DNA from 3 places in the Mesorhizobium sp. M0663 genome. Region 2 is predicted to be linked to each of the others. Evidence: predicted binding sites of a transcription regulator. Region 2 holds the regulator's gene; each other region holds the start of a gene.
The links. Region 2 encodes PhoB, which activates phosphate uptake and scavenging genes when phosphate is short. Its sites were predicted from a motif close to TGTCATNNANCTGTCAT; they were not measured.
Positions count from the first base shown of each region.

Region 1: a site for PhoB is predicted at 3,491-3,507, ahead of ugpB (sn-glycerol-3-phosphate ABC transporter substrate-binding protein UgpB). Genes of this name have one in related genera too.
Region 3: a site for PhoB is predicted at 3,138-3,154, ahead of NKI54_RS25015 (inorganic phosphate transporter). Genes of this name have one in related genera too.

Region 1 is NZ_JAMYPX010000025.1:28,430-33,678, reverse strand. Features, by position in the region: gene ugpC (sn-glycerol-3-phosphate ABC transporter ATP-binding protein UgpC) at 1-287, opposite strand, end outside; gene ugpE (sn-glycerol-3-phosphate ABC transporter permease UgpE) at 295-1,143, opposite strand; gene ugpA (sn-glycerol-3-phosphate ABC transporter permease UgpA) at 1,152-2,036, opposite strand; gene ugpB (sn-glycerol-3-phosphate ABC transporter substrate-binding protein UgpB) at 2,118-3,428, opposite strand; gene NKI54_RS28610 (bifunctional diguanylate cyclase/phosphodiesterase) at 3,725-5,249, shown strand, end outside.
Region 2 is NZ_JAMYPX010000005.1:103,696-108,944, forward strand. Features, by position in the region: gene xylF (D-xylose ABC transporter substrate-binding protein) at 1-1,023, opposite strand, end outside; gene NKI54_RS12680 (ROK family protein) at 1,310-2,554, shown strand; gene phoB (phosphate regulon transcriptional regulator PhoB) at 2,564-3,253, opposite strand; gene phoU (phosphate signaling complex protein PhoU) at 3,270-3,977, opposite strand; gene pstB (phosphate ABC transporter ATP-binding protein PstB) at 4,010-4,813, opposite strand; gene pstA (phosphate ABC transporter permease PstA) at 4,810-5,249, opposite strand, start outside.
Region 3 is NZ_JAMYPX010000018.1:38,892-44,140, reverse strand. Features, by position in the region: gene NKI54_RS25025 (carbonic anhydrase) at 1-201, opposite strand, end outside; gene NKI54_RS25020 (transporter) at 368-1,393, opposite strand; gene NKI54_RS25015 (inorganic phosphate transporter) at 1,480-3,084, opposite strand; gene NKI54_RS25010 (TetR/AcrR family transcriptional regulator) at 3,229-3,765, opposite strand; gene NKI54_RS25005 (efflux RND transporter periplasmic adaptor subunit) at 3,916-5,193, shown strand; gene NKI54_RS25000 (efflux RND transporter permease subunit) at 5,190-5,249, shown strand, end outside.

The DNA.
Region 1 (5,249 bases), on a different contig from region 2:
TTGTCATAGACCTTCATATGTGGGTAGAGCGCGTAGTTCTGGAACACCATGGCGATGTCGCGCTCGGTCGGGCCAATGGCGTTGACCACCTTGCCGTCGATGGCGACTGTACCGGCAGAAATCGTCTCCAGCCCGGCGATCATCCTCAGCAGCGTAGACTTGCCGCAGCCGGAGGGGCCGACCAGCACGCAAAGCTCCTTGTCGGGAATGGCGATGGAAACGCCCTTCACGGCCTCGACGCCGCTGGGATAGATTTTCCTGACATCCTTCAGATCCACGGTCGCCATCGGCTTCTCACTTTTCGGATTCGACCAGACCGCGCACGAACCAGCGTTGCATCAGCACGACCACCAGGATCGGCGGCACGATGGCCAGCATTGCCGTGACCATCACCAGGTGCCATTGGGTGTCGGCATCGGCGAAGGAAACCATCTTTCTCAGCGCGATGACGATGGTGTTCATGTCGTTGCTGTTGGTGACGAGCAGCGGCCAAAGATACTGCGTCCAGCCATAGATGAAGAGGATCACGAACAGCGCGGCGATGTTTGTCCGCGACAGCGGCACCAGAATATCGAAAAAGAAGCGCCATGGCCCGGCACCGTCGACACGCGCCGCCTCGACCAATTCGCCCGGTATGGTCATGAAGAACTGGCGAAACAGCAGCGTTGCGGTGGCCGAGGCGATCAGCGGGACGATCAGGCCGGCATAGGTGTCGATCATGCCGAGATCGACCATCACCTTGTAGGTCGGCAGGATGCGCACCTCGACTGGAAGCATCAAGGTGATGAAGATCAGCCAGAAGAAGGTCATGCGCAGCGGAAAGCGAAAGAACACAATCGCGTAGGCCGACAGGATCGAGATGAAGATCTTTCCCACCGCAACGCCGAGCGCCATGATCGTGGTGTTGAGGAGCAGCCTGCCGACGCTGACCCCGCCGATACGACCGATGCCGCCGAACAGCGCCTCGCTGTAATTGTTCCATAGCTGGTCGCCGGGCAAGAGCGGCAGGGGCGGCCTGAGGATCGTTTGCAGCGTGTGCGTCGAGGCAACGAAGGTGTAGTAGATCGGAAAAGCCACGATCAATATGCCGAGGATGAGCACGGCATGGGCGATGAAGGTGCGGAGCGGGGACTGGCCGATCATCGCTGCCCTCAGCCGTAATGGACTTTGCGTTCCACATAGCGGAACTGGATCGCTGTGAGCGCAATGACGATGGCCATCAGGATGACCGACTGCGCCGCCGAATCGCCCAGGATCAGATTGACGAAGCCGTCATTGTAGACCTTGTAGACCAGCGTCTCGGTCGTCTTGCCCGGCCCGCCGCCGGTGACGGCATGAACGATGCCGAACGTGTCGAACAGGGCATAGACGGTGTTGACGACCAGCAGGAAAAAGGTTGTCGGCGCAAGCAGCGGGAAGACGATGGTCCAGAAGCGCTTGGTTTCGCCGGCGCCGTCCATGGCCGCCGCTTCGATCAGCGTTTTCGGCACCGCCTGCAGGCCGGCGACGAAGAACAGGAAGTTGTAGCTGATCTGCTTCCAGGCAGCAGCCGACACCAGCAGGATCATGGCGTGGGTGCCGTTGAGCAGCGGGTCCCATACGATGCCGAGGCTTCTCAGCAAATAGGCCAACGAGCCGATCGAGGGATTGAACAGGAAAAGCCAAAGCATGCCGGCAATCGCCGGCGCCACGGCGTAAGGCCATATCAACAGTGTGCGGTAGAGGCCTTTGCCGCGCACGGCCTTCTCGGCCATGACCGCGAGCAGCAGGGCCACAACCATGGCAACGATCGCGGTCGCAAGAGAGAACACTACGGTGACCTTGATCGAGTTGAGGTAGGCCGGATCGGCCAGCACCTTCCGGAAATTGGCAAACCAGACGAACCTGCTCTTCAGCCCGAACGGGTCTTGCCTGAGCATCGACTGGTAAAGCGCCTGACCGGCCGGCCAGTAGAAGAAAACCAGGGTGATGGCGAGTTGTGGCGCCACCAGCAGGTAGGGCAGGATCTTGTTGGGAAAGACGACGCGTGGAGACAGGCTGATTTCCCTCGCTATCCAGGTGTCGCCCACGCGAGCCCGCGTGGGCGATATTCCAACCGACTAACCGAGATAATCCCGTCAGTTCTCCAGCGCTTCCTTGATCGCCGCGTTGCCGCGCGCAACCGCATTGTCGAGCGCCTGCTGAGCGGTTTGCTGGCCAGCCAGCATCTTCTCCAACTCCTCATTCTGGATATCACGCACCTGCGGCAGATTCGGCAGGCGCACGCCCTTCGAGTTGTCGGTCGGCGCCTTGCCTGTCATCTGCAGGATGGGTGTCTCGCGGCCGGGGTTTTTGTCATAGAAGCCTGATTTCTTAGTCGCCTCGTATGCCGCAAGCGTCACTGGCAAATATCCCGACTTCTGGTGCAGATATTCCTGCACATCGGTCTTGGACAGATAGGCAAAGAAAGCCGCGACGCCCTTGTATTCCTCGTCCGACTTGTTGCCGAACACCCACAGGCTGGCACCACCCGGCGTCGTGTTCTGTGGTGCGCCCTTGGCGTCGGTATCATAGGGAAGCTGGCCGATGCCATAGTTCATGCCGGACTTGACGATATCGCCGAGGCCGCCCGACGATTCGGTGAAGATGCCGCATTCGCCGGCGAGGAATATCTGCTTGGCTTCGGAGGTGCGTCCGCCATATTTGAACGTGCCGTCCTTGGCCAGGTCAGCTAGCGCCTGGAAGTGGTTGACGAAAATCGGCGCATTGATCTTGAGTTCGACATCACCTCCAGCCAGGCCATTCTGCTGGGTGGCCCAAGGCACGTCATTCCACGCCGCGAAATTCTCCAGGTGGATCCAGGTCAGCCAGGTCGAGGTATAGCCGCAAGGGGCGGCGCCGCTCGTCTTGATCTTCTTGGCAGCTTCCCACACCTCGTTCCACGTCTTGGGCGGATTGTTCACGTCGAGGCCTGCCTTCTGGAAGATGTCCTTGTTGTAGTAGAGGATCGGCGAGGAAGAGTTGTAGGGGAACGATAGCATGGTGCCGTCCGGCTTCGAATAATAGCCGACGATGCCGGGCAGATACTGGCTCTTGTCGAAAGTCATCCCGGCGCCGGTCATCACATCGGCCACCGGCTTTATCGCACCCTCGGCCGCCATCATCACGCCGGTGCCGACGTCGAACACCTGGAGGATATCGGGCGCTTGCCCGGCACGAAAGGCAGCGATGCCGGCATTCAGCGTCTCCGGATAGGTGCCCTTGAACACCGGAACGAGCTCATAGTCGCTCTGGCTGGCGTTGAAATCCTTGGAGATCTTGGCGACGACCTCGGCGTTGGCGCCGGTCATGGCGTGCCACCAGCTGATCTGCGTGACGGCGAAGGCGGAGGTGGTGGAAAGCAGGGTCACGGTGGCGGCGATACCGGCCGCAAAGCCGAAGAACTTCATGTTTCATCTCCCGTTTGTCATTGGCGAAAGGGGCACTTCCGCAAAGCCAATATGTGGCGCTGATGACAATCGGACAACGGTTTTATTGCGGATCAATGAACATCATTCCTTCCTAAAGTGCACTCGCTACCGAAACCGGGCGCCAGAAATCACATCACCGTCTTTTCGGCGCAGCGGCGTCGGGTTTCCCCCGAAAAGACCCGCCTCGTGGCCCGCGGGTTAACCATTCGTTAAAATCTCCAAGAGCTAATCAGTCACACCTCCCCTGTTAGTTTTGGCAGACCGAGTGAACCAGGATGCTGAGGGTCTATAATTGTATTGTAAGTCAGCACGATCCGAGACTGGTTGCGCTTGCCGCACTCGTCTGTGGAATTTCTTGCTTCTCAGCGGTTAATCTCCTTAAGCATGTCGGCCGATCGACCGAGCGAAACCGGCTTGTCTGGCTGATGATCGCCGCAGCCTCGACCGGGTTCGGCATATGGGCGACGCATTTCATCGCCATGACCGCGTTTACGCCGCGAATACCGAACGCATACAATCCGGGATTATCCGCCTTTTCGCTTGCCGCCGCCGTTATCATGACCGCGCTTGGGATGTGGGTCGCCACCTTGCGCCGCGGCATCGACCATTTCCTCGTCGGTGGCGCCATTCTGGGCGGCGCCATCGCGACGATGCACTACATCGGCATGGCAGCTTTCGAGGTCGAAGGCCGGGTCGTATGGAACCTGCTCCTTGTCGCGATATCGCTTCTGGCCGGCGTGACCCTCGCGGCACTGGCGCTCCTTGTCGTCTTGCGCCGTCCGTCAGCGCTCGCGACTTTCGGCGGCGCCGCGCTTTTGACGCTGGCGATTTGCAGCTTGCATTTCATCGCGATGGCTGCGGTGTCGATCATTCCGGATTCCTCGATTGAAATATCCGAACATTCCATCGAGCCCATTTCCCAGGCCTTTGCCGCAGCGGTCGCCAGCCTGATAATCCTTGTACTATCGGGTGCCGCGCTGTGGATCGACCTGCGCTTTCGCCGCCAGAAGCTCGAGGCCGATCGCATGCACGATCTCGCCAATGCGGCGGTGGAAGGTCTGATCGTTTGCGATGGCACCCGCATTGTCAGCGCCAATGACAGTATGGCGAAGCTGACCGGAACAGCGACAGCCACCCTGAACACGATGCAATTCGGCGAGCTTTTCGACGGACAGAGCGCAGCCGATATGTCCGGCTTCGGCGAACAGGCGCAGGAAGCGAAGTTAAGGGGCAGCGACGGGGCGAGAATTCCTGTCGAGCTGATCGCCAGGAAAATCACCTACTGCGGCAGGCCTCATACGGTGCTTGCCGTTCGCGACATCCGTGAGCGCAAGAAGGCAGAACAAGAGATCCTCCGCCTCGCGCATTTCGATCCGCTTACCGGGCTTGCCAATCGGCGGAGCTTTTCTTCCCGGCTGGAAGCAGAATTCGCCTCGATGGATCGTGGCGGCAAGGATGGACATCTGGCGCTCCTGCTGCTTGACCTTGACCGGTTCAAGCAAGTCAACGACCTCTATGGCCACGGGGCCGGCGATGCTATGCTGCAGAAGCTGGCGCACTGCATTTCCGGCATCCCGCGCCACGGACAGATGCTCGCGCGTCTCGGCGGCGATGAATTTGCCATCATAGCTCCGAACCTCCCCGACCCCCTGGCCGCAGGCCGGATAGCCGAGGACTTGCTGGCGGCGATCCGGGAGGAAAACAGGGTTTCGGTCGGCTCCGGCCTCGTCTCGGCCAGCATCGGCATCGCCTTCTTTCCGCTGGATGCCGAAGACCAGGCCGGCCTGATCAGCCATGCCG
Region 2 (5,249 bases):
AGCGCTAGCCGTCACGCCGGCGCAGACCTCTTCTTTCTTGATCCAGCCGGCGTCGATGACGACGTTGAGGTTGTCCTTGGTGATGGCGACCGGGGTCAGGAACAGCGACTTGACGGTATTGCCGCCGGGCGTGGTGAAATCCTTCACGCCGGCAATGTCGGTCATCTGCTTGCCGTCGGCCAGTTGCGAGGCGATCTCGGCGGCATTCTTGCCGAGCTCGCGCGCATCCTTCCACACCGACACGGTCTGTGTGCCGAGCGCGATGCGGTTCAGCGCGGCGTGGTCGCCGTCCTGGCCCGAAACCGGAACCGATCCGGCCAGCCCTTGCGCCGTCAGCGCGGCGACGACGCCGCCGGCAGTGCCGTCATTAGCGGCGACTACGGCATCGACCTTGTTGTCGTTGGCGGTCAGGAACTGTTCCATGTTCTTCTGAGCGTTGGCCGGCAGCCAGCCGTCCGTATAGGCCTCGCCGACATTCTTGATCTTGCCGCCGTCGATGGCCTCCTTCAGCACCTCCATCGAACCGGCAAACAGGAAATCGGCATTCGGATCGGAACCCGAACCCTTGATGAAGACGTAGTTGCCTTCCGGCTTCACCTTGAAGACTTCGCGGGCCTGCATGCGGCCGACTTCCTTGTTGTCGAAGGTCAGATAGAACACGTCCTTGTTCTCGATCAGCCGGTCATAGCCGACGACCGGGATGCCTTCGTCCAGTGCCTTTTGCACGGCCGGCCCGATGGCCGAGGCGTCCTGCGCCAGGATGATCAGTGCGTTGGCGCCCTGCGAGATCAGGCTCTCGACGTCGGTGAGCTGCTTGCCGGGGTTGGACTGTGCGTCGGCGGAAATATACTTGTCGCCTGCGGCCTCGATGGCCGCCTTCATTGCGGCCTCGTCGGTCTTCCAGCGCTCTTCCTGGAAGTTCGACCAGGAAACGCCGATGACCTTGTCTTTAGCCTGCGCCACCGACGCCAGCGCCAGCGTCATGGCGACACCCGCCAGAATGGCGGTCGTGAATTTCTTCATCATATCCTCCCTGCGCCGCGTACGGCGTGACCAATTGGCTCAAAGACCAGCTTAGAAGCTCTAATTTTTTCGAGCCTCGAAAAAATACTGGCCCGATCTCCGGCTGCTGTCAACATCGATTCTGATGGATTTTGATGACTCTGCGAGTTTTTTCGAGCGTCGGAATAAACGATGACAGCGCCACCTGCATCTGACACTATTTGCCTGCATCCGACACTATTTGTCGGACATTACCGACGGCTTCCGGTTCATGAGCGGCCGCGGCAACCGGGAGGAAAGCAAAACAATGTCGGTCGGAATCCGCCATGACGATTTGCGCCGGCGCAACCGGGCGATGGTGATCTCGGCGGTGCGCCGGGCCGGCCAGCCATCGCGTACTGAGATCGCAGCTACCACCGGCCTCAGTCATTCGACCATATCGGCGATCTCTTCCGACCTGATACGGGAAGGCATCCTCGCCGAGAGCAAGGCAAGCGAGCCCGTTTCGTTGAAACGCGGTCGTCCGCAGGTCGGCCTCGCCCTCAACCCGGAAGCGGCGGCGGTGCTGACCGTGGTGTTGTCGCTGAATTTCCTGTCGGCCGCCATTATCGACTATACGGGACAGGTGGTCGCCGAGGAACAGCGCCGGCTGGACACGCTGACCATGCCGCGCGACGAGCTGATCCGTGAATGCATGGCCATCGTCCGGCGCCGGCTGCAGGATCCAGACCTTGACGTCCGCAGTGTCGCCCGCATCGCCCTGGCGATTCAGGGCATTACCGACTCCCCTGCACGCGCCATGCTGTGGTCGCCGATCACGCCGCAGACCGACATCGCCTTTGCCGACATGCTGGAGGACGAATTCGGCATCCCGGCAACGGTGGAGAACGACTGCAACATGATGGCGGTGGCTTTGCGCTGGCGCAATCCGGATCGCTATCGCGACGACTTCATCGCCATCCTGCTTTCGCATGGCATCGGCATGGGGCTGGTGCTGAAGGGCGAACTGTTCACCGGGACGCATTCCTCGGGCGGCGAATTTGGCCACATGATCCATCGTCCGGGCGGCGCGCTCTGCCGTTGCGGGCGGCGCGGCTGCATCGAGGCCTATGCCGGCAACTACGCCATCTGGCGCAACGCCAGGCAGATGAGCGAAGACAGCGAACCGGTCGCCGACGTCAGCGACGCCGACATGCGAGCACTGGCGGCCCAGGCGCGCGAGAAAGATGGGCCGGAACGCGAGGCCTACCGCAAGGCCGGCGAAGCGCTGGGTTTCGGTCTCGGCTCGCTGTTCGCGCTGATCGATCCGGCACCGGTCGCGATGGTCGGCGCCAGTGCCGCCGCCTTCGATCTGATCGAGCCGGCCTTGCGGAAGGCAATCGCCCAGACCGCCGGCGGCCAGCATTCAGGCTCGATCTCCTTCGATACAGAGCCGAACGAATTGCCGCTGATCCGCGAAGGCTGCGCGATGCGGGCGTTAAGCTTCGTCGACCAGGAGATTTTCGCGCCGGGCGCGCAAATGAGGCCCAGCGTCAGAAAGAACGTAGCCTGACCAGGCGGGTCAATCTTCCCTGATCGCATAGCCGGCACCGCGGATGGTGCGGATGACATCCGGCATCCGGCCGTTGTTGACGGCTTTGCGCAGCCGCCCGACATGCACGTCGACGGTGCGTTCGTCGATGTAGATTGTCTCGCCCCAGACATTATCGAGTAACTGGCTGCGCGAGAAGACACGGCCCGGATGCCGCATCATGAACTCGAGCAGCCGGAATTCGGTCGGCCCGAGCCTGATTTCGCTCTTCTTGCGATAGACCCTGTGCGATTCGCGATCGAGCACGATGTCGCCGACCTTCAGCACGCTGGACAGCACTTCCGGCTTGGCGCGCCGCAGCAGCGCCTTGACCCTGGCCATGAATTCCGGTGTCGAAAACGGTTTGACCAGATAGTCGTCGGCGCCGGTCGAAAGACCGCGCACCCGGTCGCTCTCCTCGCCGCGCGCGGTCAGCATGATGATCGGCAGCCGCTCGGTTTCGGGGCGCACCCGCAACCGACGACAGAGCTCGATGCCGGAAACCGCTGGTATCATCCAGTCGAGCACCAAAAGGTCGGGCACATTCTCCTGCAAACGGATCTCGGCTTCGTCGCCGCGTGTCACCACCTCGACCTGGTAGCCTTCGGATTCGAGATTGTAGCGGAGCAGCACACCCAACGGCTCCTCGTCCTCCACCACCATTATGCGTGGTGCGATCATCGGCTGGGCACCCCCATCATGTCACCGGTGCGGACATTGTCGTTTCGTCCTGCTTCGGACGATTGACCGGCAATTGCTCGCCGGTCAGCACATAATACGCATTTTCGGCGATGTTGGTGACATGGTCGCCGATCCGCTCCAGATTCTTGGCGCAGAACAGCAGGTGCGTGCAAGCGGTGATGTTGCGCGGATCTTCCATCATGTAGGTCAAGAGCTCGCGGAACACGGACGTGTATTTGACGTCGATGCGCTCGTCGGCGGCACGCAGCTTGGCCAACGCGGCCGCATCGCCTGCAGCATATTCCTCGATGACACCCTGCACCTGGATGAGAACCAGCTGCGCCATCGCGTCGATGGAATGCGACAGGTCCCGCGGCGTGGCGCTGAGGCCGACCGCACTCACGCGCTTGGCGATATTCTTGGCAAGATCGCCGATGCGTTCGAGGTCGCCCGCCATGCGGATCGCTCCGACCACATGGCGAAGATCGTGGGCCATCGGCTGGCGTTTGGCGATCAGGGTTATGGCGCGGTCGTCCAGTTCGCGTTGACGCGCATCCATGATGGCGTCGTCGGAAACGACGCGTTGCGCCAGCACGTTGTCGGAATTCAACAGGGCCTTGGTCGCCCCGCCGACCATCGAACCGGCGAGGTCGGCCATGTCGCGGATCAGCTTGCTGATCTGCTCGAGATCCTCGTCGAAAGAAGCGACTGTGTGTTCGCCCATGGTCCTGTCCTCATATGCATGATCGGAACGGCTCAGCCGAAGCGGCCAGTGATGTAGTCCTGCGTGCGCTTCTCGCGGGGCGACGTGAAGATCTTCTCGGTCCGGTCGAACTCGACCAGTTCACCCAGATACATGAAGGCGGTCTGGCGCGACACGCGCGCCGCCTGCTGCATGTTGTGGGTGACGATGACGATCGTGTAGTCGGCTTGCAATTCGTCGATCAGTTCCTCGATCTTGGCAGTCGACAGCGGGTCGAGGGCCGAAGCCGGTTCGTCGAGCAGAATGACTTCCGGCTTCACGGCCACGGTGCGGGCGATACAGAGCCGCTGCTGCTGGCCGCCAGATAGGCTCAAGCCGCTGGCGTTGAGCTTGTCCTTGACCTCGCTCCACAGCGCGGCGCGCTTCAACGCCTGTTCGACGCGGCCGTCCATCTCGGACTTGCCGAGGTTCTCGTAGAGCCTGACGCCGAAGGCGATGTTCTCGTAGATCGACATCGGGAACGGCGTCGGCTTCTGGAACACCATGCCGATCTTGGTCCTGAGGAGGTTGAGATCCTGCGACCGGTCGAGAATGTTCTTGCCGTCGAGCAGCACCTGGCCCTCGGCCATCTGTTTTGGGTAGAGCTCATAGATGCGGTTGAACACACGCAGCAGCGTCGATTTCCCGCAGCCCGAAGGGCCGATGAAGGCCGTGACACTGCGCTCAGGCAGCGACAGGCTGATGTCCTTCAGCGCCTTGCTCTGGCCGTAGTAGAAGTTGAGATTCTTGACCTCGATCTTCGTCTTCTCGGCGACCGTTTCGGCCATCGTCATGTCTGGGGACAACATCTGTGTCATCTGTCCTCTCTGCGTCCGGTAAGGCTGCGGGCGAGGATGCTCAAGCCCAGAACCGTCAGGGTGATTATGAGTGCGCCGGTCCACGCCAGTTGCTGCCATTCCTCGTAAGGGCTGAGAGCGAACTGGAAGATGGTCACCGGCAGGCTGGCCATCGGCGCGTTGATATTGCTGCTCCAGAACTGGTTGTTGAGCGCGGTGAAGAGCAGCGGCGCCGTCTCGCCGGAAATGCGTGCTATCGCCAGCAATATGCCGGTGACGATGCCGGACAATGCGGCGCGGTAGGCGACCGAACGGATCACCACCCAGCGTGGCGCGCCGATCGCGGCACCGGCTTCACGCAACGCGTTCGGCACCAGGTTGAGCATGTCTTCAGTGGTGCGCACGACCACCGGAATGACCAGGATGGCAAGCGCAACGGCGCCGGCAATGGCCGAGA
Region 3 (5,249 bases), on a different contig from region 2:
ATTGCGCAGCACGAACAGCTCGCCCGGCCCGGCATCGAAGATCGCTTCGGGCGCGGCACGGGAATCGCAGCAGGCGACGATCATCGTTTCCGGTGCCTGGCCCTCTCGCGCCAGCGAGCGATAACGCCCGCTCTCGGTGAGATAGCGGCCATTCATGAAATTGCGGTAGCCGGTGAGAAGATGCTCGGGAAGATGGGGCATGGGCAGCGGTGGGAGCCTTTCCGGGTTAAAGGCACGGTTCAATCCCGAAAGGCTCTAGCGCATCGGCCTGAAAATCGGAACCGATTTTCGGAAGGCGGGATGGCGTGGTTTCGAGGTGGCAGCCCGTATTTTGACACAGGTGAACGAACGCCGCCATTAATCGGCCTCAGAACCGCAGATTGGCGCCGGCGCGCAGTAGGAGCCAGTAGAACAGGCCGGTCGCGCCAACCGCCAGCAGCATCGCCAGGAAGAAGCCGCTGGGACTCTCGGCAAATGGCAGTCCGCCTGTGTTCATGCCGAAAATGCCGACGATCAGGGTTCCTGGCAAAAGCAGCGCGCTCATCACCGCCAGCGCCTTGAGGCTACGGTTCGATTCGTCGGCAAGCTCAGCCGCAAGCTCCTCCTGCAGCAGCCTTGCCCGGTCGTTGATCATGACGACCTCGCGGTCGAGCCGTTCAAGGCGCGCAGCAAGCCGGCGCAGAACTTCATGTGCGCCGGCGGAAAGGTTCCAGGCGGAACGGTCTTCGTCCTGGAAAAGCGCTGCCAGGGCCGAGATCGGCCGATGCAGGGATACGGCAAGGCGGCGCACATCCTTCAGCTGCCGTTTTTCGTCGGCAAGCCGCTCGGTCACGAGATGATCCTCGACTGCATCCAGCCGCTTCGTTGCCGCGGCGAGCCGCAGGCTGGTGGTCTTGCAAAAAGCCATGACTAGCATTTCGAACAGCTCGAATGCCGTGGCCGGCCGCAGCCCCGCGGCAAGGGCCGTGTGCACTTCCTCCACTGCCGCCAGCGGATGCCGGCGGCCGGTGACCAGCAGCCGTTCCGAGACCGCAAAATGCAATCTGCCGATGGTCGTCGACTGATGGGTGATCTCGCCATGCAGATCGGCCGAAATGCCGTGGACGACGCCATTCTCATGCGCCAGCACTAGGCTGTCCTCATGTCCTTCGAGGATTGCATGAGCCGACGCCGGCAGCGCGCAGGCATGGCTGACCCAGGAATGGGCGCGCCGGTCGACAAGGTCGACATGCAGCCAGACCCAGCCGCCCGCTGAGGCCAGCGCGGCCTCTATGTCTCGGGGCGCCAGCGGTTCGGGAGCTTTGCCGGGAGCGGCATGATAGGCCCAGACCAGCCCGGGAGCATGATGCTGGTCGTCCGCGGCAAGCAATGTCAGATGCGATGCGTCATTCATGGCCGCCGCCGAAACGATGCACGTTCAGGTGATCAGGGCGGCGCCGGGGCCGGTGCCGCGACATTCTGGTCAAACCCTGCCCCCGCTCAGAACACCTGGCGGAAGATGACGAACAACACGAAGGCAAGACAGATGGAGACCGGAAGGGTCAGTATCCAGGCCATCAGCATGTTGCGCACCGTCGACCATTGCAGGCCCGAGCCGTTCGCCGCCATGGTGCCGGCAACGCCCGAGGACAGCACATGGGTGGTTGAGACCGGCAGGCCGAGATAGTCGGCCGATGCGATCGTCGCCATCGCGACAAGCTCGGCGGACGCACCCTGACCGTAGGTCAAATGGCTTTTGCCGATCTTCTCGCCGACGGTGACGACGATGCGCTTCCAGCCGACCATGGTGCCGAGGCCGAGCGCCAGCGCGATGGCGACCTTGACCCAGAGCGGGATGAACTTCGTCGCGTTGTCGACCGCCTTATGGTAGGTCGTCACCGCCTTCAGGTCGTCTGCCTCCATCGGCAGCAGCTTCTTCTTGTCGATCAGCTTCAGCGCTTCACCGATAAGATAGATGTTGTTGCGGGCGTTGCTGACCAGCGTTGTCGGCAGCTTTTCCACGGACGGATAGGGCGACAACATGGCGCTGGTGTCGTGGATGAAGCTCTGCAGGGCAGGCGTGGTCTCGTCCTTCCAGGTCTTGGTGCGAACGGCGTCGCCGACCGCGGTCGCCGCGTCAGTCACGACGACGCCGGGCTTGACGTATTTGCCGAGTACCGTTTCGACTTGCGTCGCCGCCGATTTGTAAGCTTCGAGATAGTTCACGTCCGGTGTGCGGTTGAGCGCGAAGGCGGTCGGCACGACGCCGATCAGGATGAGCATGATGAGGCCCATGCCCTTTTGCCCGTCATTGGAGCCGTGGGCAAAGCTGACGCCGGTGCAGGTGAAAATAAGCAGCGCCCGAATCCACAGCGGCGGCGGCGCGCTCGACTTGGGCGCCTCGTAGAGCTCGCGGTTCCTGACCAGCAGCTTCATCACCAGAAGCAGCAGTGCAGCCAGGCCAAAACCGACCAGCGGCGAGATCAGGAGCGACAGGCCGACATTGGACGCCTGCGACCAGTCGACGCCGCTGGTGACGGAGCCGGCCGGGGCCATGAACTGGTTGGCGAGACCGACGCCGATGATCGAACCGATCAGTGTGTGCGAGCTCGAGGCAGGCAGGCCGAGATACCAGGTTCCGAGATTCCACATGATCGCCGCGACCAGCAGCGCGAAGACCATGGCCAGCCCCGCGCTCGATCCGACCTGAAGGATCAACTCGACCGGCAACAGCGAAATGATGCCGAAGGCGACTGCTCCGCTGGCGGTGAGCACGCCGAGGAAATTGAAGAAGCCGGACCACATCACTGCAAGCTCGGCCGGCATGGAATGCGTGTAGATCACCGTTGCCACCGCATTGGCAGTGTCGTGAAAACCGTTGACGAATTCGAAGCCGAGCGCGATCAGCAGCGCCAGCCCAAGCAGGATCCACGGCACCGCGATGGTGCTGGTCAGGTCCTGGCTGAGCGCGTAGCCGACATAGGCAAGGCCGCCCAGAATGATGACGGCAAAGGCCGGCAGAAACCATTTACCGGTGTCGTTTGGCCGGTCAAGCGGATGCTCCGGCCTTGGAATTCCTGCCTCGCTTGAAACAATATCGACCACACCCCACTCCTCCTGCGTTGCAGCAAAGAATGGGAGGACGCTATGTCGGCACGATGAAGCCTGTGTGACGGCAGGCACTTTGGGTTGACGCAACGGGCGATCGACGCGACCGAGGCAGTTGAACCCGGCCAGCGCATTCCTAGACTATTCCGCGATCTCCAGCAGGGTCGATATCAGCAGCCGGCGCTCTTCGGCGGAGAGAATGTCCGAACCGAACAGGTTCATGCTGCGAAGCCCTTCGATGGCGAGATAGCAGACCAGCAGCGCCTTGAGGTTCGGCGTTTCCTGCTTCAGCCGCTCGAACAGCTGCCGCCTGAACGATTTTATCGGGGTCAGGAAATCGGGATCCTCGGCAATCGCCGAAAATATCCAGGATGCCGACGGTTTCGATTCCTCGGCATGCTCGGCCGACAGCTTGATATAAGTTGCAAGCGGGCTTTCGCCGTTGACGCCGGCCGTGCGGGCGGACTCCAGGGCCTGCTCGAAGGCGCGCAGGTAATCCTCTACCAGCGCCTGCATCAATTTCGCCTTGGTCGGGAAATTGTAGAGAAGACCACCCTTCGACACGCCGGCACGGCTGGCGACCGCATCCAGCGACAGGCTGCCAGGACCCGTCTCGCGCGCCACGGCGGCGGCGGCGGCGAGAATCTTCTCGCGCGAATTTGCTCTGCGGACTTTCATCAAGGGTTCCCCATTCATTAGCTTAGGCGGAATTGACAAGACCGTCCAGACGGTACAGTAAGATCGCCGTCATTTGAAATTGGGACCAGTCACAGGTATGTGTTCCGGTCGTCCGACCGTTATGCTGGGCCGTGGCCGAGGGGACTGTTCGTGATCAAGCGCTTCATCATCGCCTTCATTCTGCTCGTGCTGGTGTGCGGCGGCATCGTCGGCTTCAACCTGTTTCGCGACAATGCGATCAAACAGTTCTTCGCCACCATGAAGCCGCCGGCCGCGACCGTGTCGACGGTCATCGTCAAACCGATGTCCTGGACGCCCGGCATCGAGGCGATCGGCACTGTCAGTGCCGTACGGGGCGTCGACCTCACCGTCGAAACCGCGGGCATCGTCAAGGACATCCTGTTCCATGCCAATCAAAAGGTCGCCGCCAACGCCGTGCTGCTGCAACTCGACGATGAAGTCGAGCGGGCCGACCTCGTGGCATCGAAAGCGCAGGCCACCTCCGACCAGACGACGCTGATGCGCGCGCTTGAGCTGCAGAAGCGCGGGGTCGGCACCGACGCTACGCTCGACACAGCGCAGGCAGCAGCATCGGTCTCCGCCGCGCAGGTGAACAAGCTGCAAGCGGTGCTCGACCAAAAGCAGTTGACGGCCCCTTTCAAGGGTACCGTCGGTATTCCGAAAATCGACATTGGCCAGTATCTCACACCCGGCACCGCCGTGGTGACCTTGCAGGACATGGACACGATGCGTGTCGATTTCACCGTCCCGGAGCAGCAGCTTCCGCAGCTGAAGATCGGACAGACGGTGCGGTTGGGCGTCGGCGGCGGCGACATGCCGTTCACCGGCAGCATCCGCGGTATCGATCCGAAGATCGACCCGACCAGCCGGCTGGTGACGGTAAGGGCGGAGGTCGGCAATCCCGAAGGCAAGCTGACGCCCGGCCAGTTCGTCCAGGTGCGCGTCGAACTGCCCGAGGAGAACGACGTGCTGGCGCTGCCGCAGACGGCGCTGACCTCCAGTCTGTACGGCGACTTCGTCTTCGTAGTGCGCCCGGCCAAATCCGCCGAAGCCAACGGCGCGGCGCCCGAGGCAAAGCCGGAAGAAAAGCCGGCTGCAGATGCTGCCAAGCCCGCAGCCGAAGCACCCGCGGCAAAACCCGACGAAAAGTCGGCTGCTACCCCAGCCAAACCGGCAGAGGAAGCCAAGCCGGCAGCGGAAGAACAGAAGCCGCAGCTCGTGCTAGCCCAGGTGTTCGTCAAGCCAGGCCGCCGCAACGCCGGCCTGGTCGAGATTCTGGAGGGCATCGCGCCAGGCGACGAAGTCGTTACCGCCGGCCAGAACCGGCTCTCCAACGGAATGTCCGTTGCCGTCGACAACACGATCGATCCGAGCAAGCCAGGGAACCAGCAGGCAGCCCAGCAATGAGCTTTTCCGACCTCTTCATCCGCCGCCCGGTCCTTTCGACCGTGCTTGCCTGCATG